Regions from separate parts of the Cytobacillus sp. FSL W7-1323 genome, predicted to be linked through region 1. Evidence: predicted binding sites of a transcription regulator. Region 1 holds the regulator's gene; each other region holds the start of a gene.
What was found. The regulator LexA, encoded in region 1, represses DNA repair genes until DNA is damaged. The targets are predictions, from matches to a motif close to CGAACATATGTTCG.
Positions count from the first base shown of each region.

Region 2: a site for LexA is predicted at 2,360-2,373, ahead of parE (DNA topoisomerase IV subunit B). Genes of this name have one in related genera too.
Region 3: a site for LexA is predicted at 5,975-5,988, ahead of MKX67_RS07685 (DNA repair exonuclease). Genes of this name have one in related genera too.

Region 1 is NZ_CP151998.1:2,046,837-2,055,053, forward strand. Features, by position in the region: gene glnA (type I glutamate--ammonia ligase) at 1-969, shown strand, start outside; gene MKX67_RS10595 (hypothetical protein) at 1,262-1,552, shown strand; gene MKX67_RS10600 (hypothetical protein) at 1,822-2,169, shown strand; gene MKX67_RS10605 (hypothetical protein) at 2,619-2,780, shown strand; gene MKX67_RS10610 (hypothetical protein) at 3,220-3,405, shown strand; gene MKX67_RS10615 (DUF4257 domain-containing protein) at 4,130-4,414, opposite strand; gene lexA (transcriptional repressor LexA) at 4,611-5,231, opposite strand; gene MKX67_RS10625 (LysM peptidoglycan-binding domain-containing protein) at 5,390-5,722, shown strand; gene MKX67_RS10630 (recombinase family protein) at 5,737-6,402, shown strand; gene MKX67_RS10635 (DUF896 domain-containing protein) at 6,875-7,105, shown strand; gene tkt (transketolase) at 7,265-8,217, shown strand, end outside.
Region 2 is NZ_CP151998.1:2,231,189-2,239,405, reverse strand. Features, by position in the region: gene parC (DNA topoisomerase IV subunit A) at 1-154, opposite strand, end outside; gene parE (DNA topoisomerase IV subunit B) at 151-2,127, opposite strand; gene MKX67_RS11515 (CoA-binding protein) at 2,457-2,870, opposite strand; gene plsY (glycerol-3-phosphate 1-O-acyltransferase PlsY) at 3,185-3,787, shown strand; gene MKX67_RS11505 (ATP-binding protein) at 4,163-5,272, shown strand; gene brnQ (branched-chain amino acid transport system II carrier protein) at 5,361-6,707, opposite strand; gene brnQ (branched-chain amino acid transport system II carrier protein) at 7,091-8,217, opposite strand, start outside.
Region 3 is NZ_CP151998.1:1,480,745-1,488,961, reverse strand. Features, by position in the region: gene MKX67_RS07705 (peptidylprolyl isomerase) at 1-209, shown strand, start outside; gene MKX67_RS07700 (sporulation YhaL family protein) at 315-503, opposite strand; gene yhaM (3'-5' exoribonuclease YhaM) at 695-1,639, opposite strand; gene MKX67_RS07690 (AAA family ATPase) at 1,711-4,707, opposite strand; gene MKX67_RS07685 (DNA repair exonuclease) at 4,704-5,927, opposite strand; gene MKX67_RS07680 (response regulator transcription factor) at 6,215-6,826, opposite strand; gene MKX67_RS07675 (histidine kinase) at 6,829-7,914, opposite strand; gene MKX67_RS07670 (ABC transporter permease) at 7,936-8,217, opposite strand, start outside.

The DNA of each region.
Region 1 (8,217 bases):
GGCTTTACAGATTTTAACCTTGGACCAGAACCAGAATTCTTCTTATTTAAGTTAGATCAACAAGGTGAACCAACTTTAGAGCTTAATGATAATGGTGGTTATTTTGATTTAGCTCCAACTGATTTAGGTGAAAATTGCCGTCGTGATATCGTTCTTGAGCTAGAAGAAATGGGCTTTGAAATTGAAGCTTCTCACCATGAAGTGGCTCCAGGGCAACATGAAATCGATTTTAAATATGCTGATGCACTTACAGCATGTGATAACATCCAAACATTTAAATTAGTGGTTAAAACAATTGCACGTAAACACGGTTTACACGCAACATTTATGCCAAAACCATTATTCGGTGTGAACGGATCAGGTATGCACTGTAACGTTTCATTATTTAAAGATGGTGTAAATGCATTCTATGATACAAAAGGTGATTTAGAACTTAGTGATACAGCACGTAATTTTATTGCAGGTATCATTAACCATGCACCAAGTTTCACAGCAGTAACAAATCCAACAGTAAACTCTTTTAAACGTTTAGTGCCTGGATATGAAGCTCCTTGTTATGTTGCTTGGTCTGCAAGAAACCGTTCACCACTTATTCGTATCCCAGCATCACGTGGTGTCAGTACACGTGTAGAAGTACGTAGTGTTGACCCAGCTGCCAATCCATACCTTGCAATGGCTGTTCTTCTTAAGGCTGGATTAGATGGTGTGAAAAACAACCTAACACCACCAGCTCCGGTAGACCGTAATATCTATGTTATGAGCAAAGAGGAACGTGAAGCTGAAGGTATTAAAGATCTTCCAGCTACACTTTATAGCGCGCTAGAACTTCTTAAACAAGATGAAGTAATGGTTGCTGCACTTGGTGAACATATTCTTGAGCACTTTATTGAAGCAAAAGAAATTGAGTGGGATATGTTCAGAACGCAAGTTCACCCATGGGAACGCGAGCAATATTTACAAATGTATTAATAGATAATACCAAAGTGGTTTTTCAGACTGTAGGTAAACTCGGTGTAATCGAGGTACCTACAGTCTTTTTTATTTAAAAATAGAAGAAAGTAAAGCGGTGAGGATCATCCTTGAGGCGTTTATTATGAACCTCTTTACATTTAATTTATAGAAGTAGCCTTAACATCTGATTTTTCATAAAAACTTAAGAAGATGTAATATAAAATGGTCTTTTAACAAGGTAATATAGCCCGTACAACTCTTCATCTTCCACATATAGTATTAACATAACCATAGAAAGGAGGATGAGAATATGGGATATAATAATCAAAACTATTCAGACTCATACGGATATGATCATAATGATTGTGGATGTGATGAGTTCTTTAGGAACATTTCCCGTGGTGAGGATGTGAAAGTATTCCTTAAAGGTGGCGGCCATGTGTTCGGAGAGTTTATCGATGTTCGTGGAAATTTAGTTTTTCTAGCAAAAGCTAACTGTAATCGTCACGATGATCGTCACAAAGATTGTTGCAACAAGAAAGATCGTGTAAGGATTACTACGATCTGTTGTGATGATATCATTGCAGTTGAAACTCGATAGTAAGAGTCCTTTTTATGAGTCTAAAAGAAGTTCTTGCAAGGGGTATAACTGCTTCGTATCATCATTCAACTAATTAATAGAAACTAAAAAGGGTCTCAGATAAAAGCAGCCATAATGGCTGCTTTTATATATTTGCTAGGATAGGTTTGAAAAACAAAAAAGGTCCACAGAGAAAAATAAAATGGTCTTTCAACAGGGGGATATAGCCCGTACAACTCTAAGACCATCCACATATAGTATTAACATAATCATAGAAAGGAGGAAGAAAAATGGGATGTAATAATAATTTCTATGGAAGAGGCTCAAGATATTCAGACTCATATGGATATGACAACAACAATCACGGTTGTGGTAATTACAGTAAAAACGACAATAAGGATTGTGGCTGTGATGAGTTCTTTAAGAATATCTCCCGTGGTGAGGATGTGAGAGTATTTCTTAAAGGCGGCGACCATGTGACAGGAGAATTCGTTGATGTTCGCGGTAATTTAGTTTTCTTAGCAAAAGCTAACTGTGATCGTCACGATGATCGTCACGATGATTGTTGCGACAAGAAAAATCGTGTAAGAATCACTACGATCTGTTGCGATAATATCGTTGCAGTTGAAACACGATAGTTAGGAGTTTCTTTATTGTGTCTTAGCGGATGCAAGGGCTATAACTGTTTAGTATTAACATTCAACTTGGTATCTATTTAATAGATACCAAAAATCGAGTTCAAAGCAGCCATAAAGGCTGCTTCTTTATTTTAGTTAGATAGGTTTGACAAACAAAAAGAAGGTCCACAGAGAAAATAAAATGGTCTTTTAATAGGATGATATAGCCCGTACACCTCCTTTATTATCCACATATAGTATTAACATAATCATAGAAAGGAGGAAGAAAAATGGGATGTAATAATAATTTCTATGGAAGAGGCTCAAGATATTCAGACTCATATGACAATAACAATCACGGTTGTGGTAATTACAGTAAAAACGACAATAAGGATTGTGGCTGTGATGAGTTCTTTAAGAATATCTCCCGTGGTGAGGATGTAAGAGTATTTCTTAAAGGTGGCGACCATGTGACAGGAGAATTCGTTGATGTTCGCGGTAATTTAGTTTTCTTAGCAAAAGCTAACTGTGATCGTCACGATGATCGTCACGATGATTGTTGCGACAAGAAAAATCGTGTAAGAATCACTACGATCTGTTGCGATAATATCGTTGCAGTTGAAACACGATAGTTAGGAGTTTCTTTATTGTGTCTAAACAGATATGTATGCAAGGAGTATAACTGTTGAGTATTAACATTCAACTTGGTATCTCTTTATTAGATACTAAAAAGAGTCCAACCAAAGCAGCCATAACGGCTGCTTCTTTATTTTAGTTAGGATAGGATAGCAAATTAAAAGATAGAAACAAAGAGAAAATAAATGGTCTTTTAACAGGGGGATATAGCCCGTACACCTCCAATACCCTCGACATATAGTATTAACATAATGATAGAAAGGAGGAAGAGATATGGGATATAATAATTGTTTTTTTGGAAGAAGACCAAGATATTCAGACTCATATGGATATGACAACAACAATCACGGTTGTGGTAATTACAGCAAAGACGACAATAAGGATTGTGGCTGCGATGAGTTCTTTAAGAACGTTTCCCGTGGTGAGGATGTGAGAGTGTTTCTTAAAGGTGGCGGCCATGTGTTCGGGGAGTTTATCGATATTCGCGGTAATTTAGTCTTCCTAGCTAAAGCAGACTGTGATCGTCACGATGATCGTCACGATCATTGTTGTTGTGACAAGAAAGCTCGTGTAAGAATTACTACGATCTGTTGTGATGATATTGTTGCAGTTGAAGTATAAGGAACTTAGGAACCCCGTAAGTTGAGAGTGCTTTTACTGTGTTTTAATGGAAGCTTATATATGGGAAAATAACTATTGCTAAAACTAAAAGGCATCTTCAAATACCGTTTTAACGGCTGCTTCAGACTGTAGATAAACTCCTTAAATGAGTTTGTCTACAGATTTATTTATTAATAATAGGAAGAAAAATTATAAGTAATGATGCGGATAGTCGAAATCAATGAGAAATAGTTACTTTAAGCGATTTAGTACTTGTGGGTTATTGGGTATGTAAAATCAAGGGGGGCAATTGATTCATTTATGAACTGAATTTAAGGTGTATGTATGATGAAGTAGGTCGTTCAAGTTACCAATCAATTGAATAATTGGCATTTAATCATCCTAGCTATTTGTTTTCATGAAAAATGCTTTAATATTTATTTACCCATAAAACATCATGTCAAGTAGTAGGTATCAAATTTAAAAACATTAGCTCGTATTGAATGGATGAACAGTACTTCAGGAGAGTGGTTCTATGGGCTGTGTAAGACATACATATTACAATTTAAGAAGCAACACAAAACGTTAAACGAAAATGTGTTATGTCCCTTCCATAAAGGTGAAATAGAACTGTTTAAGCGGGTATTTCTAGCGCTAGAATAGTAGGTAAAAAGCGAAGTTGTCTAAATAAAATTTGTTCTTGTTATATACAACAAAAAACCGTTCATAAGAACGGAATAAAATTTTATTCTTGATCTTTTACTTTTAGGGTATCTAATAATTTTAAGATACCCTCACCTCCCATACCAGATACGAGAGAGATGATGAAAACAGCAGTGGGGGAATCCGGTGTTGTTGTCACAATGACAAATACGGCCGCCAGTCCTCCTAGTAAGATGTCTTCTAAGAACCCTAAATAAATGAATTTTTTCGTCATCCGTGGCTTGACTAGTTTGCCTAATCTCTGCAAATGTCCTGCAACACCGACAATTCCACCAATCAACGCAGCGAAGAGAATGTTCATTAACATTTTTCCTTCACACTCCTAAAGCCGAGATTTTTTTGCGACCTTAGGTTGATTCTTGGTGTAAATTTCATTATAATATATTTTTGTCTCGATGTAATGATTCTATTTTACTGAATTTTTCAAATTTTATAATTGTATGAGTAACATATAAAGATAATTGCAAACTATTAAAAAGGAGTGTCAATAATGACACTCTTTTTTAATGTATTTGACGATAAACACCAATAACTTTGCCTAAAATAGATACATTGTGCAAGATAATCGGCTCCATAGTAGGGTTTTCTGGTTGCAAGCGGATAAAGTTCTTCTCTTTAAAGAATCGCTTAACGGTGGCCTCATCATCTTCTGTCATAGCAACCACGATTTCTCCATTATTTGCTGTTTGTTGCTGCTTGACTATGACATAATCACCATCTAATATGCCAGCTTCAATCATACTTTCTCCCATAATTTCAAGCATGAAGATATTTTCATCACTCGGAGCCATTCTTTCAGGTAAAGGGAAATATTCCTCAACATTCTCAATCGCAGTAATGGGGTGACCAGCAGTAACCTTACCGATAATAGGTACGTTCACCGTTTGCACTTTAGGTATTGGGTTGCTCTCTTCTAGATTTAATACCTCAATGGCACGGGGTTTTGTCGGATCTCGACGAATAAGACCTTTACTCTCTAGTCTGGCTAGATGGCCATGTACGGTTGAACTTGAAGCAAGTCCAACAGCTTCACCTATTTCCCTAACGGAAGGTGGATAACCTTTTTGTTTTACTTCATCTTTTATAAAATTCAATATATCTTGCTGCCTCTTAGATAATTTCACGCTATCACGCACCTTCGTCAATTTCATTAAGATTATTATACCATCAGTAGTAAATAGATACAAACATAAGTTCGAATTTTCTTATTGACAGAAACAAATGTTCGCATTATACTAAAATTATTAAATCGAACATATATTCTATTCAGGGGTGGCAATTAATGATAAAACAATTGTGGAATTCTTATAGTTATGCTATTATTCTTATCGCTTTTAGTTTCGGTATGGTTTTCTTATTATTTTTGAACACTGGTAATGCAAATCAGGAGGAATATGTAAAAGTTGAAGTAAAACAAGGAGATTCTTTATGGAAAATAGCGGAGGAGTTTAAAGATGCCCATAATATGTCTTCTAAAGACTTTGTTGCTTGGGTAGAAGAATTTAATCATATACATTTAGGTAAAATACATCCTGGTGATACGGTATATCTTCCCATTACAAATGGTGAAATAATATCTGAAACAAATTTAGCTAGTGTGATATTAGAAGACTAAAGGAATGAAAGAGAATGAATGTAATTATATATTGCAGGGTGAGTACGACGAAGGATACCCAGGAAACGTCTCTTGCTAGACAAGAAGAAGAACTTTTACATTTAGCGAGAATGAAGGATATGAATGTAGTTGAAGTCATACGTGAGAAAGCAAGTGGCTATGATTTAGAAAGAATTGGTGTGTTGCAATTATTGGAGTTACTTAAACAAAATCAAGCAGAGGCTGTTCTTATTCAAGATGAAACCAGGATTGGAAGAGGAAATGCTAAAATTGCCATCTTACATTGTATACTTAAAGAAAATGGGAAGATTTATACAATTGCCCATAATGGAGAATTGCAACTTTCAGATTCTGATTCTATGGTATTACAAATTGTTAGCATGGTTGAAGAGTATCAAAGAAAACTACATAATGTAAAAATAAAAAGAGGGATGCAAAAAGCTGTTCAAAAAGGCTTTCGACCTGAAAAAAATTTAAAAAACCAAGGAAATATAAACGGAAGAGAACGAATAGAGGTACCAATAGAAGAAATAGTAAAATTGAGACAAAATAACCTTACTTTTGCAGAAATTGCTGCAACGTTAAGAGGCTTTGGTTATAAAATATCTAAAGCGACAGTAAACCGTAGGTATAATGAATATATAGATGATATAGAGCAGATGGATAATGAATCATCATGATATAGGCATAATATGTTAAGTCGATTGATTAGTTGTAATTTAACTTAAAAACTAAGAAATATTAGTACTGATACCAAGCAAGATAAAGGCATACTAAAAGATCCTACAATCGTTCGTGGGTTCAGACAAGTGAACTGTGAATGGTTATTTGTTTCCGAGGATTCATCCGTGTTTTTTCATTTAACGTTAGTTGTTAGTGAAAGTATTATTCCCTTATTCCCCTTATTTACATACATACATACATACGCTCCCTATATTAATAGTCTCACATTTTTAAGTTGAGAACACTGCTACATTGCCATACCTAATAATAAAGCAATACGATACCAACTTATTGGCGTCTGAAATGAAAATCAAAAGATGATTGTAAAACTGCTTTCTTGTAAAATGCAGTCATATTTAGTAATATGGCTATTAAGTATCTTCTCCATATGGAATGAAGAACTTTTTGGATGGGAAGGAGTGTAGCACAATGATTTCAAAAGAAAAATTAGCGAGAATTAATTCGCTTGCTAAGAAAGCGAAAACAGAAGGTTTATCAGAACCAGAAGCAAAGGAACAATCTAAATTAAGAAAAGAATATTTAGAGAAGTTTAGAGCTTCTATGTTAAATACATTAAAAGGTGTTACTGTTATTGACCCTGAAGGTAATGATGTTACACCAGAGAAGTTAAAACGTGAACAAAATAAACCACTTCACTAAGATTGTGTTTATAAATTTTTAAAAGGAAACTGTCACGAACAGTTTCCTTTGTTGTTGTTTTATATGACAATTATATAATTTTTTACCTTTCTGGTTGTAACTGAAGGTGAAAGTCTATTATATTTAATTTGTAGGATATATATTGAAAGGATGTCGTTCATGTTCAACAAAACAGATGCTTTATCAATTAGTGCCATAAGAACATTGTCTATCGATGCAGTCGAGAAGGCAAACTCTGGTCATCCAGGAATGCCAATGGGAGCTGCGCCAATGGCGTATACTTTATGGACAAAGTTTATGAATCATAATCCCAAAAATCCTGATTGGTTTAATCGTGATCGCTTTGTGTTATCTGCGGGTCATGGGTCTATGCTTTTGTATAGTCTCCTTCATTTATCGGGATATGGTCTTTCTTTAGATGATATTAAAGAATTTCGCCAGTGGGGTAGTAAAACACCAGGACATCCTGAATATGGCCATACACCAGGTGTAGATGCGACAACAGGTCCATTAGGACAAGGGATTGCCATGGCAGTAGGGATGGCAATGGCAGAAAGTCACTTATCAGCTGAATATAATAAAGATGGCTACAATGTAGTAGACCACTATACATATAGTATATGCGGAGATGGAGACTTAATGGAGGGAGTGTCTGCAGAAGCAGCTTCTCTTGCTGGTCACCTTCAATTAGGAAAGTTGATTGTAATGTATGATTCTAATGACATCTCATTAGACGGAGATTTAGATCAATCATTTTCTGAAAGTGTAGCCGATCGTTTTAAAAGTTATGGCTGGCATTATCTTCGAGTAGAAGATGGAAATAATCTCGATGAAATTGCCCAGGCAATTGACAGCGCTCGTCAAAATACTACACAACCGACGTTAATAGAAGTTAAAACAGTAATTGGTTATGGATCCCCGAATAAGGCAGGCTCATCTGCTTCTCATGGTTCACCACTAGGCTCATCTGAATTAAAATTAACAAAAGATGCTTATGAGTGGACATTTGAAGAAGATTTTCATGTTCCTGAAGAAGTATATGCACACTTCAAACAAAATGTAGCTATTAACGGTGAAAAAGCAGATAGTGAATGGAAAGATCTTTTCGCTGC
Region 2 (8,217 bases), 180 kb from region 1:
GCATGGCATATAAGATACGACGCTGCACGGGCTTAAGCCCGTCTCTCGCATCAGGTAATGCTCTATCTTGTATAATATATTTACTATATCTGCCAAATCGGTCACCAAGGACATCTTCTAACGGCAGATCACGAAATTGTTCTGCTTTGTTCATGAATCTAACTCCTCAAGCGTCGAAATGTTTTCATTTTCTAAAATGCTGCCATCTTCTTCTAATCCGAATGCGACATTTGTTTCAATCCATTTCCTCCGTGGTTCAACTTTATCACCCATTAAAGTGGTAATTCTACGTTCCGCTCTCGCAGCGTCATCAATTTTCACACGGATGAGCGTTCTCGTTTCTGGATCCATCGTTGTTTCCCATAATTGGTCAGCATTCATCTCACCAAGTCCTTTATAACGCTGAATAATATAGCCTTTACCAACCTTTTTAATCGTATCAGGAAGCTCTTCATCACTCCATGCATACTCTATTACTTCTTTCTTTCCAGAACCTTTACTCACTTTGTACAATGGTGGTAAAGCAATATAGACTCTACCTGCTTCTAGTAACGGTTTCATATAGCGGTAGAAGAAGGTCAGTAAGAGCACTTGAATATGGGCTCCATCGGTATCAGCATCCGTCATAATAATCACTTTATCGTAATTAATATCTTCAATCGTAAAGTCACCACCGACACCCGCTCCAACAGCGTGTATAATCGTGTTTATCTCTTCATTTTTAAAGATATCTGCGAGCTTTGCCTTTTCAGTATTTATTACTTTACCTCTTAATGGCAATACTGCTTGAAACCTTCTATCGCGCCCCTGCTTTGCTGAACCACCCGCAGAGTCACCTTCTACTAAATATAATTCGTTTCTTTCTGGGTTACGTGATTGAGCAGGTGTCAATTTCCCTGACAGAACCGCTTCAGCCCGTTTCTTCTTCTTTCCGCCTCTAGCGTCTTCCCTTGCTTTACGTGCTGCTTCTCTTGCTTGAAAAGCTCTAATTGCTTTCTTAATTAATAAAGAGCTTGTATCTGGATTTTCTTCAAGGAAGTAAGAGAGATACTCTGATACAACAGCATCGACAGCTGAACGCGCTTCGCTTGTTCCGAGCTTGCCCTTTGTTTGTCCTTCAAATTGTAACAGTTCTTCGGGTACACGTACTGAGACAATCGCCGCAAAACCTTCTCGTAAATCAGTTCCTTCTAAGTTCTTATCTTTCTCTTTTAGAAGCTGAACTTTACGGGCATATTCATTGAACACCCTAGTCATCGCTGTTTTAGCTCCAGCTTCATGTGTCCCTCCATCTTTCGTACGAACATTATTAACAAAAGAAAGGACATTTTCTGAAAAACCATCATTAAATTGGAAGGCAAAATCAACTTCAATACCATTATGCTCCCCTTCAAAACTAACTACTGGATGGAGCGTATCTTTTTCTTCATTTAGGTACTGAACAAATGCTTCAATCCCATTTTCATAATGATAAATCTCTTTAAGATCATGACGTTCATCCGTTATCTCGATTTTCATCCCTTTTAAGAGAAAAGCGGATTCACGTAATCGTTCACTTAGCACTTCAAAATTATATGTAGTTGTTGAGAAAATTGTCGGATCTGGTTTAAAGTGGATCGTTGTCCCTACTTGATTCGTTTTACCAACCTTCTCAAGCGTGGTTACTGGCTTTCCGCCGTTTTCAAACCGCTGTTCATAAACAAGTCCATCGCGTTTAATTTTAACGACTAACCATTGTGATAAGGCGTTAACAACTGAAGCACCTACACCATGAAGTCCACCACTTGTTTTGTATCCACCTTGGCCAAACTTTCCTCCAGCGTGCAACACAGTCAATATGACTTCGGTTGTAGGTTTGCCCATCTTGTGCATTCCGGTCGGCATTCCTCGACCTTTATCTTGAACACTAATTGAATTGTCTTTATGTATTTTGACAATGATATGATCGCCGAAACCTGCAAGTGCTTCATCTACAGCGTTATCGACTATTTCGTATACAAGATGGTGTAGCCCTCTTGCATCCGTACTTCCAATGTACATTCCGGGACGTTTTCTTACAGCTTCTAATCCCTCAAGTACTTGTATGGCATCATCATTATAGTCAAATACTTCCTGATTTTTTGCCACAAGCATTCCCCTTTCATCTCTTCAAAAACCATCTATTGTCTATCAATCCGAGTCGGCAATAGAGTTTGATTATATCATAACCGCGCCTTTATGCACCTCTCTACAATAGATATCGGTTTATTATTCCATTCTTATTCACTATATTCCTTCTTATCATGCGAGTCGTATGCATATATGTTCCCCATTGTAACATGCATTAAGGTCATGTATATACTGTTGCAATAGGTGAATAAGAACAAACGTTCTAATCATTATATCATATTTATACGTCTAAACCGCATATGAAAGAAAAAGCATGAAATCAATGTCATGATCCCATGCTACAAATGTTATTTTGTTAGCGCATGCTCTACTTTAATGCATCGATCCATGATCACGGTATAACCAGCATCACTTAACTGCTGAAATACGTCTTCATCTACAACACCTAGCTGAGTCCAAAAAATGGGACAATCAATATTTTGAAATTCACTCGCAAGACTTGGCAAATATTCCGAACGTCTAAAGACATTAACAATATCCACTTTGCCTTCTATTTCAGCTAATGATGCAACCGCTTTTACACCTAATACTTCCTTAACTTTGGGATTAACAGGGATGATTTCGTAACCACTTTTTTGCATGGCTTCACTCACCATATAGGATGTACGATTAGGTTTATCACTTAAACCTACGACGGCAATCCTCTTTGCTTGTTTTAACATCTTTCCGATTTCAGTTCTTGATGGGTTTTCTATACTCAATACATTCACCTCTTATTTTGAACTCTACACTATTTTATCTGAATTAAAGTATAAATGCGAATAGATCGCAATGCTGTTCTTTCTGACATACAGCTTCATCTTTTTTATAAAGCTTTCCTTTTCGCTAAATATCACGTAATCCACTTAACAAAAAAGTTCTTTTCTACTAATTTTAATCATATATCTATTTAACATTCGTTTCATACTAGGGTAATCTTTGCAATTGAAAAGATAATTTAAAAGCAACATAGTACATTCACTTATTTACGTGGTACAATATAAGAACTGTATTTTTATTCCGTGGGGGAGAGTTTATGACATTTGAAGTAATCATCGTTTTTCTTATTGCTTATTTAATTGGTTCCATTCCATCTGGATTAATCATTGGTAAAGTGTTTTATGGCATTGATATTCGTGAGCATGGTAGTGGTAATCTTGGTGGGACAAACACTTTCCGAACGCTAGGAAAAAAAGCAGGTTTTACCGTTACACTGGCCGATATCCTGAAAGGTACCATAGCTGCTGGATTATTACCAATCTTCTTTGATATAGATATACATACAGTAATTATAGGAATTTTTGCTGTTATTGGCCATATGTACCCGATATTTGCAGGATTCAAAGGTGGTAAAGCTGTTGCTACATCTGCAGGTGTTGTGCTGGCGTTCGTGCCCGTCATGTTTGTGGTAATATTAGCTGTATTTTTCATCTCACTTCTCACTACTAAATATGTTTCATTATCATCAATGATTGCTGGTATTGCAGGATTGATTTATTCACTCATTCTTGGTGATTCAATTTTAATCATAGTGATTGCCTTAATGACATTGTTCATCATTTATCGACATCGTACAAATATTAAAAGGATTATCAATAAAACCGAACCAAAAGTCAATTTATTTAAAAAGAAAAGTTAACATTCAAAAGACAGCGTTATAGAATGCTGTCTTTTCTTATTTATTCATTTCTATACTAGGTAGATCGAAGCTATAATTTTTTCTAGTAATCTATCTTTTTTACAATTCCTAAAAAATTCCTTTAACGAATGAAAACGGTGATTGAAAGCCATTGAATGACTTTGGTATGATAAGATTAATAAGTCCATCATTGCGATTTAATTAAAAATATGACATTTTAACTCATATACATAACAAGAAAAGTAGAGATGATTCGTGTTTTTTTCTCAATATACATGTTTTTCTAACATATAATGCAATTTCTTCTAATAGAATAAAAGAGAATGACATTAGATACTACTTCCACATGACAAACAATGGTAAGGATGATAAGAAATGAAATTAACTGAGATTGTCTTAAAAGAACTACCATTTCCATACTTCTTAATTGACAACAATAATCACGTGGTTTCAACATCTATAGTTAATCAGCATACAATCATTGGTACCCCATTCACACAATTAATGAATTACGAAGATGTCGAACAATTTAATGAAATACGCAAGAAAAAAGCAGTTCTTAATTTACAGCTATTTTTCGGAAACGGTTATCACAATTATCGCGTCTATACGATTCCTGAGGAAGAATCATGTCATTTATTTTGCTACCCCTTATTTCATTCATTATCTACTGATCATAATTATCAAACACAACAATTAGAGCAGAAACTCCTCAGATTTAGCTTAGAACTAAATGAAAAAAAGAAAATCATTCATGAAACTGCGTCTCAGATTAATGAAGCTAATTTCACAAATGAGTACGCACAAAATTTAAGTACACTTGCAGCATCGATGGCACATGAAATACGTAACCCGCTTACAACAGTTAAAGGTTTTTTACAATTGTTAAAACCCTATCTCAATGAGTCAGGGAAAAATCAATATGTTGATATTGCTCTAGATGAGATTAATCGTGCCAATGATATTATTCATGAGTTTCTAAATGCAGCAAAGCCAACAGACAATATTAAAGAACGTATTTCTATTAATAAACTTGTTCACGATACTTTCCTGTTGTTTCAGAGTGAAGCGATTTTAAAGAATACTGCACTCTCCTTCCAATTATCAAAAGACGATCCATATATTTATGGTAATGCCAAACAATTAAAACAAGTACTAGTCAACTTAATTAAAAATGCACTGGAATCATTTGATACACAAGAGCAGCATCAAGAAAATACGATTAATATCTCTGTTAGAAGGACAGCTGAAACATGTTTAATCGTTATAAAGGATACTGGTTTCGGAATGAATGAAGAGACATTAGAAAAGCTTTTTCAACCTTTTTATTCTACTAAATCGACGGGCACAGGCATTGGGTTATCCATTTGTAAAAGAATTATCGAACAACATAATGGCTGGATTAACATTTCATCTGAAATGAATGTTGGTACAACGATTAAGATTACTTTACCGCTAGATAAAGAAAATACATACAGCAATTGAGAGATTAACTTCACATATCCGAATGATCTGGCATCGTTTTATAGCAAAAAAAAGAAGCCTCCGTTTTAGTCGGAGGCTTTTTTTCTTATTAAATTAATTGTTCTTTTTCATCCTCAACCTTTTTATTTTGAAATAAACCAATGATTATTCCTAGAACCGCTCCTAAAAATGCAGGTACTAACCAACCTAACCCTACATCATATAATGGAAGAATACTAGTGAATAGATTATCTACTGAGGTAATCGTATATCCTGCTGCTTTAAAGCCATCAAAGATACCAATAATAAACGTAAATAACATACTCATTTGGTAAACAGATTTCTTACCATTAAACAACGGGTGTAAAAACGTAAGGATTAATAATACAATCGCTAATGGATAAATAGCTGTTAATACCGGTACTGAAATAGCAATCAATTGACTTAATCCAAAATTAGCAATCGCTGCACTAAATACTGAGAAAACAATAACAAACGTATTATAGGAGACTTTAGGCATGATTTTACTAAAATAAGCTGCACATGAAGAGATTAAACCAATACTAGTCGTTAAGCATGCGGCAATGACAATCACACTTAGTATAACTCCTCCAAATGAGCCAAAATAATGCCCGGAAACTTGAGATAAAACCGCCCCACCGTTTCCTAATATACCTAATTGAGAAACACTACTAGCACCAATATAAGAAAGTGAGCCATATATCACAGCAAGCAAACCGGCTGAAATTAATCCTGCTTTAATCACTGAAAGCATCACTACTTTAGTTGATTGAACGCCTTTAGAACGAATGGCATCAATTACGATAATTCCGAATACGAAAGCAGCAAGGGCATCCATTGTTAAGTAACCTTCAGTAAAGCCGTTAAAGAAAGAGTTAACAGTATATGCCTCACTTGGTGCTTGTAGAGATCCTAGTGGATTAACAAATGCTACTACAATTAAAATTAAAATAAATAATAGTAGAATAGGTGTTAAAACTTTACCAACAATATCAACAATTTTCGATGCATTCAGAGAGAAGAATGCGGTAATTCCAAAGAAGATGATAGAGAAGATAACTAATCCAATCGTACTCCATTCATCAGAAATGAATGGTCTAATACCAATTTCATAAGAGACCGTACCAGTTCTTGGTATCGCAAATAATGGTCCGATAGATAAATATAGAACAACTGTAAAAAGTAGACCAAAGAGTGGACTTACACGACTTGCAAGCGATTGCAAGTCACTTTTACCAGAATAACCTAAAGCGATTACACCCAATAAAGGAAGACCAACACCTGTTATAATAAAGCCCGCTACTGCGGCCCATACGTTCGTTCCTGCTTCTTGACCCATCATTACTGGAAAAATTAAGTTCCCAGCACCGAAAAATAATGAAAATAACATAAATCCTACTGCAATAATATAAGAAGACGGAACCTTTTGATTCATATCTTCTACCCCCTTCTGCCTCTACTGTTGTAGTTAACAATCTTCAATTACTATAATTTACTAATTCTTCAGAAAATTCATATTTAAATATAATATTGTATGAATTACAATCTCTGAAAAAATTCAAGCAATATATTGCATTATTAAAGTAACATATCCATGTAATGAATGCAATATATTATTTTAAAAAAATATAGTCATATGTAATATATTAATAGAATTATTCTTACTTAATTTACTAGTAGAGACCTCGATAATTTTACATTCTTGATTGGAATGACTAAGAATAATCCTTCTAGTTATCAAAAAAATAGTGAATATTATTATAGGTTACATAAAAAAACCCTTACAAAAGGAAAATCTTTTGTAAGGGTAAAAAACAGTTAAATTACTTCTTCATTCTCTTTTATCTTTGTCTCTCTTTTAAACAGATCTATTACAATACCTAAAATCACACCAATGATAGCTGGTACAATCCAACCTAATCCCACTTCATACAACGGAAGAATGTTTGCGAATAAATGATAAACAGGCTCTATTTGAACTCCTGCTTCTTTTAAACCGTCAAAAACACTAACAATAAACGTTAAAATCATACTTACTTGATAGACAGTCTTCTTCCCATTAAAAAACTGATGGAAAAATGTTAAAATTAATAATAAAATCGCCAAAGGATAAATCGCTGTAAGTACTGGAACAGAAATAGCTATTAACTCTGTTAAACCAAAGTTCGCAACTGCAGTACTGAAAATAGCAAATGCAATTACATATGTCTTATAGGAAAATTTAGGCATGATCTTATTAAAATAGCTAGCACATGAACTGATCAAACCTACACTTGTTGTCATACAAGCAATAATCATAACAGCACTTAGAACGATTCCTCCATAAGAGCCAAAATATGCATAGGCAACACCCGAGAGAACAGCTCCACCATTTTCAAGGATACCTAATTCCGCAACACTACTAGCACCCATATAAGCCATCGCACTATAAAAGAATGCTAATAAAACCGCAGCAATCAAACCAGCCTTCATCGTAGCAAACATAATAGAGCGATTTGACTCTATACCTTTTGCCCGCAGTGCATTAATAACAATTACACCAAAGACAAATGCAGCCAGTACATCCATAGTTAAATAGCCTTCTGAGAAGCCATTAAAGAATGAGTGTTGTGAATAAGCTTCTGTTGGCTCCCCAAAAGATCCTAGAGGATTAAAAACAGCAACAAGAATTAATAGTAGTATAAAGCTAATTTTAATAGGCGTTAAATATTTACCAACAATATCAACAATCTTTGATGAATTTAATGATAATATCGTCGCAACACCAAAGAAGCAGATTGAGAATATTAATAAACCAATCGTCAGTGAAGATTCTGGCAATAATGGTCGAATTCCAATTTCAAATGAAACACTTCCTGCTCTCGGAATGGCAAATAATGGACCAATAGCTAAATACAATATAATAGCGAAAATCAGTCCAAATGTTGGATTCACTCGACTTGCAA
Region 3 (8,217 bases), 570 kb from region 1:
ACAAAAAAGAAAAAGAATCATATGAAGATATGAAAGAAGAAATTGAATATCAAGTGAAAGTAGCGAAAGTCGACAGTACAATTATTCAAGAAGCAATGCAGAGGGAATTAGAAAATTCAGGTGTGGAAGTAAAAGATAATGATTTTAAAGAGTTATTCAAAGCTCCTGAAGCAGAAGCCAATGATGCTGAAGCAAAAGAAGAACAATAACATAAAAGACCTGGTTATATGACATAACCAGGTCTTTTCTTTGGTCTCGAACCCATTAGACTATTTATGGGTATATTTCCTTTCGTATCTATGGTTCGACCTTTATTATCCTTCTTGCCTTTCATATTGTTCTCGTTTGTCATCCCTAGCGGATTCTAACCTTTGCATATAAACTTCACCTTCCTGCTCAATTTGAGCAGTTTCCGCCTTTCTTTCATCCCTACCTGTCTTAATCGCCATAAATGCGCTAATGAAAATACCTGCAATCACAAAGTAAAGCCATATAGGTATCATTGGACTCCTCCTTACTCTCTTATTAGAAAATATGTCTGCTCGTCCCATAATATGCAAAAAATTTTTCATAACCATTTTGCTCACCTTACTCTCATTTCCATAGGCATCACGAACACATACACCCGACTGGTAAACCGCAAAAAAAGCAAGTTATGTGACATTCTTACATTTCACATACTTGCTTTTCTAAGTTATTCATGAAAGGTCGGCTTATAAAATGCCCGATTATCTAACGCAAAAACTCTTTCTGTGTATTCACCTGGTTTGACTCTAGATAATGATCGATCAAGCATATTCATTTTCGCATCTAAATTATCAATATAATGAATGATTTCCGCTTCTTTAATTAAAGGCGGTTTCGGGCTACCCCATTCTGCCTTACCATGGTGAGACAGAACAATATGCTGTAAAATAACGACCTCTTCTCCTTGAATTGATAGCTCCTCAGCCGCCGTCTCAATCTCACTTACCATGATGGAAATATGGCCGAGTAAGTTTCCTTTTACTGTATAAGTTGTGGATATAGGACCAGATAGCTCTGTAACTTTACCTAAATCATGCAGAATGATACCTGCATATAATAAATCCTTATCCAACGTAGGGTAAAGATTTGCAATCGCTTTAGCGAGATCTAACATTGAAACAACATGATAAGCTAAACCTGAGACAAATTCATGATGATTTTTAGTCGCTGCAGGATATTCTAGAAACTCAGCTTGATATTTCTTTAATAAATGTCTAGTGATTCTTTGAATATTAGGGTTTTTCATTTCAAAAATGTATTGTGTGACTTTCCCCATCATTTCTTCAGCGTCAATAGGGGCAGTTTCTAAAAAGTCTGCTAACTTTACCGTATCGTTTTCATTTGACGTACGAATCTGTCTTATCCGTAGCTGTTGTCGTCCACGATAATTTAAGATATCTCCCGCCACTTTGACAATTGTTTCTGGCACGTAATTATTTTCATCCTGTTCGGAAACATCCCAAAGTTTTGCTTCGATATCCCCACTTTTATCTTGAAAAATCAAAGTTAAAAAAGGTTTACCGTTACTTGCCACACCTTTTGTAGCATTTTTTATTAGTAAGAACAATTCAACCTGCTCTCCTGTATCGTAATAAACAATTCCTTTAGTCATCGTTACACCTGCCTCCTCTAAGTCTTACCTTTAAGTAAAAGTATATCATATCTATCTTAAAGCCTTCATTTTTAAAAGCTTGTTGCTGTTTGTAGTTCACTTAAATCAATCACTTCATCCCCGTTAAAACTTTGCAACATCCCTTTATGACAAGTAAAGAAAATTATCTGCTCCTCTTTACCCCTTAGTACTCGCATTACTTCTTCCAGTCTTTTATGATCAAAGTTCACAAATCCATCATCAATTATAAAAGGGAGCTGATACCGATGGAACACAATTTCTGCCAAGCTCAACCGCAAACTAATATAAAGTTGCTCAGCTGTTGATTGACTTAACGATCTTGGCTCAAAAAACATCCCTTCCTTATGCTCTAATAATAAATGGTCTTTGTCGCTATCATAAAAAATCCGCTTATATTGACCTAATGTTAAATCAGAAAAATACCTCTCAGCTTTCTTTAATATTTTTGGGAATTCTTCTTCTTTAAAGGTGTTTACCGTTTCAGATAGTAAGCTCTTTGCTGTTGCATACACGGCCCATTCCTTTGCCAACTCATTCCATTCTGCTTTTAATTGTTTGTATTTGTGTAATAGTTCAGCATAAATTCCACCTTCTTCTAATTGTTTAATTTCATAAGAAAGATGATGTAGTATTTCTTGTTGCTTGGTTATTCTTTCTTTCTTCGTATCAATGCTTATTTGGTATTCTTTTATTTGTTCTTCTGTCGGTCTTAATTCAACATATTTATTTAATGTCTCTTGTGATAAGTTTGTCATATTTAACTTTAATTTTTCGGTTCGTAGCTCTTCTTTAATGGCTTGCTTCCTTTTAGCAGCCATCCCTTTTTCTTTAAAAGCTATGATTGAAGACACACCTGCTTCTTCTAGTAACGATTGAATATGCTTTTCTCTATTTGCTATTTTCTCGTCTATAATCGTAATATCTGATTGGATTGATTCTCTTATTTCGTTATTTTTTTCAAAGTTTGCAAGTTTGTTTCTTTCTTTATCGATGATATCTTTTAACTGAATCACGCCATCAGCATAAGAGCGTGGTTCGATAACCACTAACGAGAAATAATGAGATAGTTTCTCCTCTATATTAGTAATAGATTGGCTTAAGTCATCCAATTTCGCTTTCTTTATCTTCCTTTTTCTAATCGTGCCCTTCATCTCTTCAATCAATAAGAAGGCATCAAGTAATTGATTTTTCATAGTTGATTTATTTAATTTATATGGCTCGGCAATGAGATCTATCTTACTATCAACTTCTCTCATCTCACCTTCCCACACTTCATATGCGGCAATGATTTTTTCATACTGACTATTGACATAATCTAATCGCCGAGCGTATTCGGCGACTTCGGCTTCTTGCTCTTTATCTCTTTCAATTTGCTGCTTCCATTCATCTACCTGCTCCTTAGCAGCGATGGGCTCTTGTTTTTCTAATACCACTTTTTGTTGTCTTAAATAATCTAATTCATCCTTTATTCCACTAGAGTAGACTGCCTTCTGTTTAAAAAATGAACTAATAAAAGTAATACAGATTCCACCAATCGCTAATGCTTGGATGAGGAATGAAGCTTCAAAGAATCCCCATATGCCAATGAAAATAAATAATAATAAAAGTGAACTTATCTTCATATATTCAATTTTTTGGGATCTCTTATCCTTAGTAATTGCTTGTTTATGTTTCTCTGTGAGCAATTGTATATTGACATTGATTTCAGTTAATCTCTGATGGTGACTTTCCTTTTGCTCAAAAGTAGTGATTTGTTTAAGAATGTTTGCTCTCTCTTCTCTTGATAGTAACTTCTTTCTACTTTCATTTATTTTATTTTCTAATCCATTTAATTCAGTTCTTATAGTCTCCGACTCTTCATCCAATTGTACTTTTCTATCGGACAACCGCGACTTTTTCTTCATTACATTAGAGATAAGTTCTTTTTGAAACATACTCGTATCAAAAGATAAAATCTCTTCGTCAGATATTTGCATATGCAGCTTATCTGACATATGCTGCAATTCTTCCTCCAAAGCTTTTATTTCGAGTTGCCATTCATTCTTCGTCTGCACTTGATTCTCTCTGACAGTATTCAGTTCGCAAACAGCTTCGATTTCTGCTCTATTTTCAAGTATTTGCTTCTGTAATCCTGCATTCATTAATTTTTCGTCAAGGGTACTTCTTTTCATGATGAGTTCATTTCTTTGGTCTTCTAATACTTCCTTACTCTGTTGTATAGCCTCTAATTGCTTTAACCCATCTATTGGAAATTCATCTACGTCTAATTGACTTTCTTCATCTAGTAAACTTAAATAATGAAGATATACTTCCTCAACCGTAAACCACTTCCTTAAAGAGCTTAGCATCGCTTCTAACTGTTCCACTTCTTGTTCAAGTAGTTCGTTATTATAAATTAATTCTTCTTTTTTCTCAGTTCGTTCTTTATAAAGGTTATTCGTTTTTTCCGCTTTTTTTAGATTTTCATATGCTTTTTTTAGCTCTTTTAAACCGCTGTTTAAAACTGGCTTTGTTCCAGATGGCTTAAAACGCAAATCGAGTTGCTTCTGCAAATATTGTTCTGCCTTTAAAATGCCATCTGTTCCAACAACCGCAGAAGAAAATAAAAAATGCCCTAAATCTTCTTTACTAAATGATTGCACATTTTGAATATCAAACAGGTCAAAAGAGAAGATCGCTCGGTATAATGGTTGGTCCATCCCTTGGAGCAATTCCTCTAATAACGTAGAACCACCGCTTCTTCCGGAACTGAGCACAACGTTCACTTCATCCGGTGTTCTTTCCTTTACTCTCTCAATCATTGCTTCATGACCATCTGGTAAAGTGAAAATCAATTTCCCACCATATTGACTACTATTCTTAGGTTTATAATTTCTTTCATTTCCTTTTTTAGATGGAAAACCAAATAACATACTATGAATAAAAGACATCAGTGTTGATTTACCCGCTTCATTTTGCCCGTAAAAACAATGAAAATCGTTTAACTGTTTAATTTTGATATTTTCCCATTTTCCGTAACCATAGATCTCCATACCTTTAAGCTTCATTCGTTCACCCCCTCCACTAATAGTTCAAGTAACAATTGCTTTGCATCTGCAACAATTTCTTTTTGATCTGTTTGTGATATTTCATCTATCCATCGACTTGCTTGTTTATGCCTATATAATGGGGATAATGCCTTCAGTACTATTTCTTCATTTGCAAGATCTAACATTTCTTTATAAAAAGGTGACTGACTTCGTAAACTTTCCTCATCCCACACTAACTGCTTTTTAACTTTTAACTCATTTACCCAAACGAAGGATTGTTGTATTCGTTCAGTTTCTTGGAGAAATTCTATTAATTCACCTGACCTAAAGGCCTTTTCTTCTATTTCACTCATACTCAAGTGTTGTAATTCTAATTTAAGTATAATGGCTTTTCCTTCTCTTCTTTTTGATTCTAACAATTTGATACAATTTGATAATAAAACCTCAAAAGAATTGAATGAACTACAATCAAGGACCACTTCATCCCAAACCACATCATTTGTCTCAATAAATCGCTTCTCGCAAATATGCTCTTGTAATTCTATTAAATAACAACCCTTTATACCTGTTTCCTTTTTATGTCGTCCTTGTATATTCCCTGGATAAATAATTGGCGGCACTGTATTGATTTCAGCTCTTTTATGTATATGACCAAGGGCCCAATAATCAAACTGCTTTTCTATCAAGTCAGAAATCGTAAACGGTGCATAGTTCCCGTGTTCTGTTAATCCTTCCAAATTGCCATGTAAAATGCCGATATGATAACCAGCCGCTTCTTCTTTCTGATAAAGCTGAACCATTCTTTCATCGACATGTCGTTCTTTGTAACTAAAGCCATAAAGATGAATAATTGTATCGTTTTTTTTAAATCTAGTTACTTCTGGTATTTCACCAAAAATAAATACATTCTCTGGCATCGTTAATTTAATCCACTCTCCACCTAGATGATCATGGTTACCATGAACAATAAATGCACGAATTCTAGCCTTATGTAAACGTAACATCTGTTCTCGCAAGATGTTTTGTGCTTTTATACTCCGATCACTTGCATCATATAAATCTCCCGCTAAGATAACAAAATCAACTTTTTCACTTATTGCAACATCAATGAGCTTAATAAATGAACGGAATGTACTTTCCTTTAACCGCTCAAATATGAAGTCGGGTAAGTCTTTTAATCCCACCATCGGGCTGTCTAAATGTAAATCTGCAGCATGAATAAATTTGATAGGCTCCATTTTTTATCCCTCTTACATTTTTCTTTTATTTTAACGCAAACCAAAAGCGAATGCACGTTCTTACTTGGTCGATTGTAGAATTAAAAATGTTCAATTTTAATGAAGGGATTAGACGACTCAGCTCCGTCACCATAATGGTAGTTTCGACCTTTATATCAACTTGCTAAATTCTATTAAGAAATATTCGTTTTTTATCGCATAAGAAAAACCGGACTCATCTCCCGGTTTTGTTTAGATAATAATCAACTGCTTTTCTCTACATGCGGTGTAAGATTCGAGTTGACACCCTATTTTTGCCGTTGCCAATAGTAAATGGCTAGTTGTGTACGATCGCGTAGCTCCAGTTTATCAAGAACAATAGAAAGAACATTACGTACGGTTCCTTCACTTAAATAAAGCTGCTTCGATATTTCTTTATTCGATAAACCTTCCACCACAAGTTCCATTACGTCTTTCTCCCTTTCGGTTAATGCCCAGAACCCATCTGACTTATTTTGTAGCACAAGTTTATCAAGTACTTCCGGAGTAAGAACCCTCGCATTTGATCCGATTGCACGAATCTGTTTGGCCATATCTTTAATTTTACTAGATTTTATGATGTAGCCCTCAGCACCTGCTTTTAAAGCAAGCCGAATATTCATTTCGTCTTTAAAGGTTGTCAACATCATTATTTTAATATGTGGCCAGTTTCTTTTTATAACCTTGGTACTTTCAATTCCATTCAACACCGGCATTTGGATATCCATTAGAATAACATCTAGCTGCACTTTCTCACAAAAAGAAATCGCTTCACTTCCATTTTCGACCACACCAACAATTTTTATATCTTCTTCTTTATCGAGAAGTAATTGTAAGCTCTGACAAATTAAACGATCATCATCCACAATTAATATATCCATAGCTACTTCCCCCTTCTCTGTAAAGGTAAAACACATACGAGCAAGTACCCATTTTGACGATCAATTGTAAAGCTTCCTTTTAACATTCTTGCCCTTAATTGTAAACTTCTTAGTCCACTTCCGTTCACTGATTTTTGGGTATTGGTACCGTTATCATGGATTTTCAACCTTACAAGTGTTTCAGTAATATCAAGTTCAACTTTCGTTTTCGTCGCATTACTATATTTACTTACATTTGTAATAGCTTCCTTAAGACACGCTTCCAACATCACCCAAGATTGAGAAGATACATTTTCAACATTTCCATTATATTGAAAATCGATGAGTAATGGCTCTGAATCTACTACGATTCTTTGCAACCTATCAACACCTATATAAGTAACTGGTGTGAGATTATGAACTGTATTTCTTAATCTCGTTGTACTCCTCGAAAGCCTGATTTTCACCTGTTCCAGAAGGGTGTGTGCTTGATTTTTATTTTCTACTTGTTCATATGCTTGAATAGCTAGAAGGGCACCTGTTAAATCATGCCCCAGGTGGTCATGCAGTTCTCTTGATATCCGATTTCTCTCCTTCAGTTCTGCTGCCTTTTCCACCTCAAAATAAGCTTCTAAAAGCTCCATTTTGATCTGTTCAAGCTCATGCTTTTCTTTTCTTTCCTTGTCTAAAGCCTTTTCTAGTTGCTTACGTTCTTTCATTGACTGATAAGTGAAGCTTCCTACTAATACTGTGAGTAAACTATACCAGATCAAAGTCATATCAAAGGCAGAGTAAGCAATCATGAAAATCGTCATTGGGAAAACCAACCACCACTTTCCGACTATTGCTGCTTCGAAAATAGCGATGGCTAAACCGTATAGGGCAAACGGAAAATATGGAATGAAAACGATACAGAGGACTATTTCAATAAGAAAACTCCATTTTGGTATAGAAAATCTTATACGTATGCTCATAACAATGAGCAAAAGCAGGATAAAAACAATTGCCTCAAAGCCAGCAGTACTTGTGAGCCAAAGATGTGCTAGGATAAGTAATTGTACTATTCGCCAAAATATCACAAATCTGAAATATCGCTCGTACACTCTCATATGCACACCTCTCCTCAGCTATCAATGCAATTTTTTCGCACTTCCTGTAATTAAAAATAAAAACATATACAAAATAAGCATTCCATTCACAAGCAGAAACTCCTTCAGTTCGCCACCAAAAACAATCCAATCTATACCCCAAGCTAGCCAAAAAGTCGGCAAAATAATCGCTATTTTTTGTAATAATTCAGGTAACAACTCGATTGGAATCAAGACACCACCGATTAAAGCAATTATACTGATAATCGACATAAAAATTAACATGGATATTTCTTTATTACGAAAAAATGAAATCCACATTAG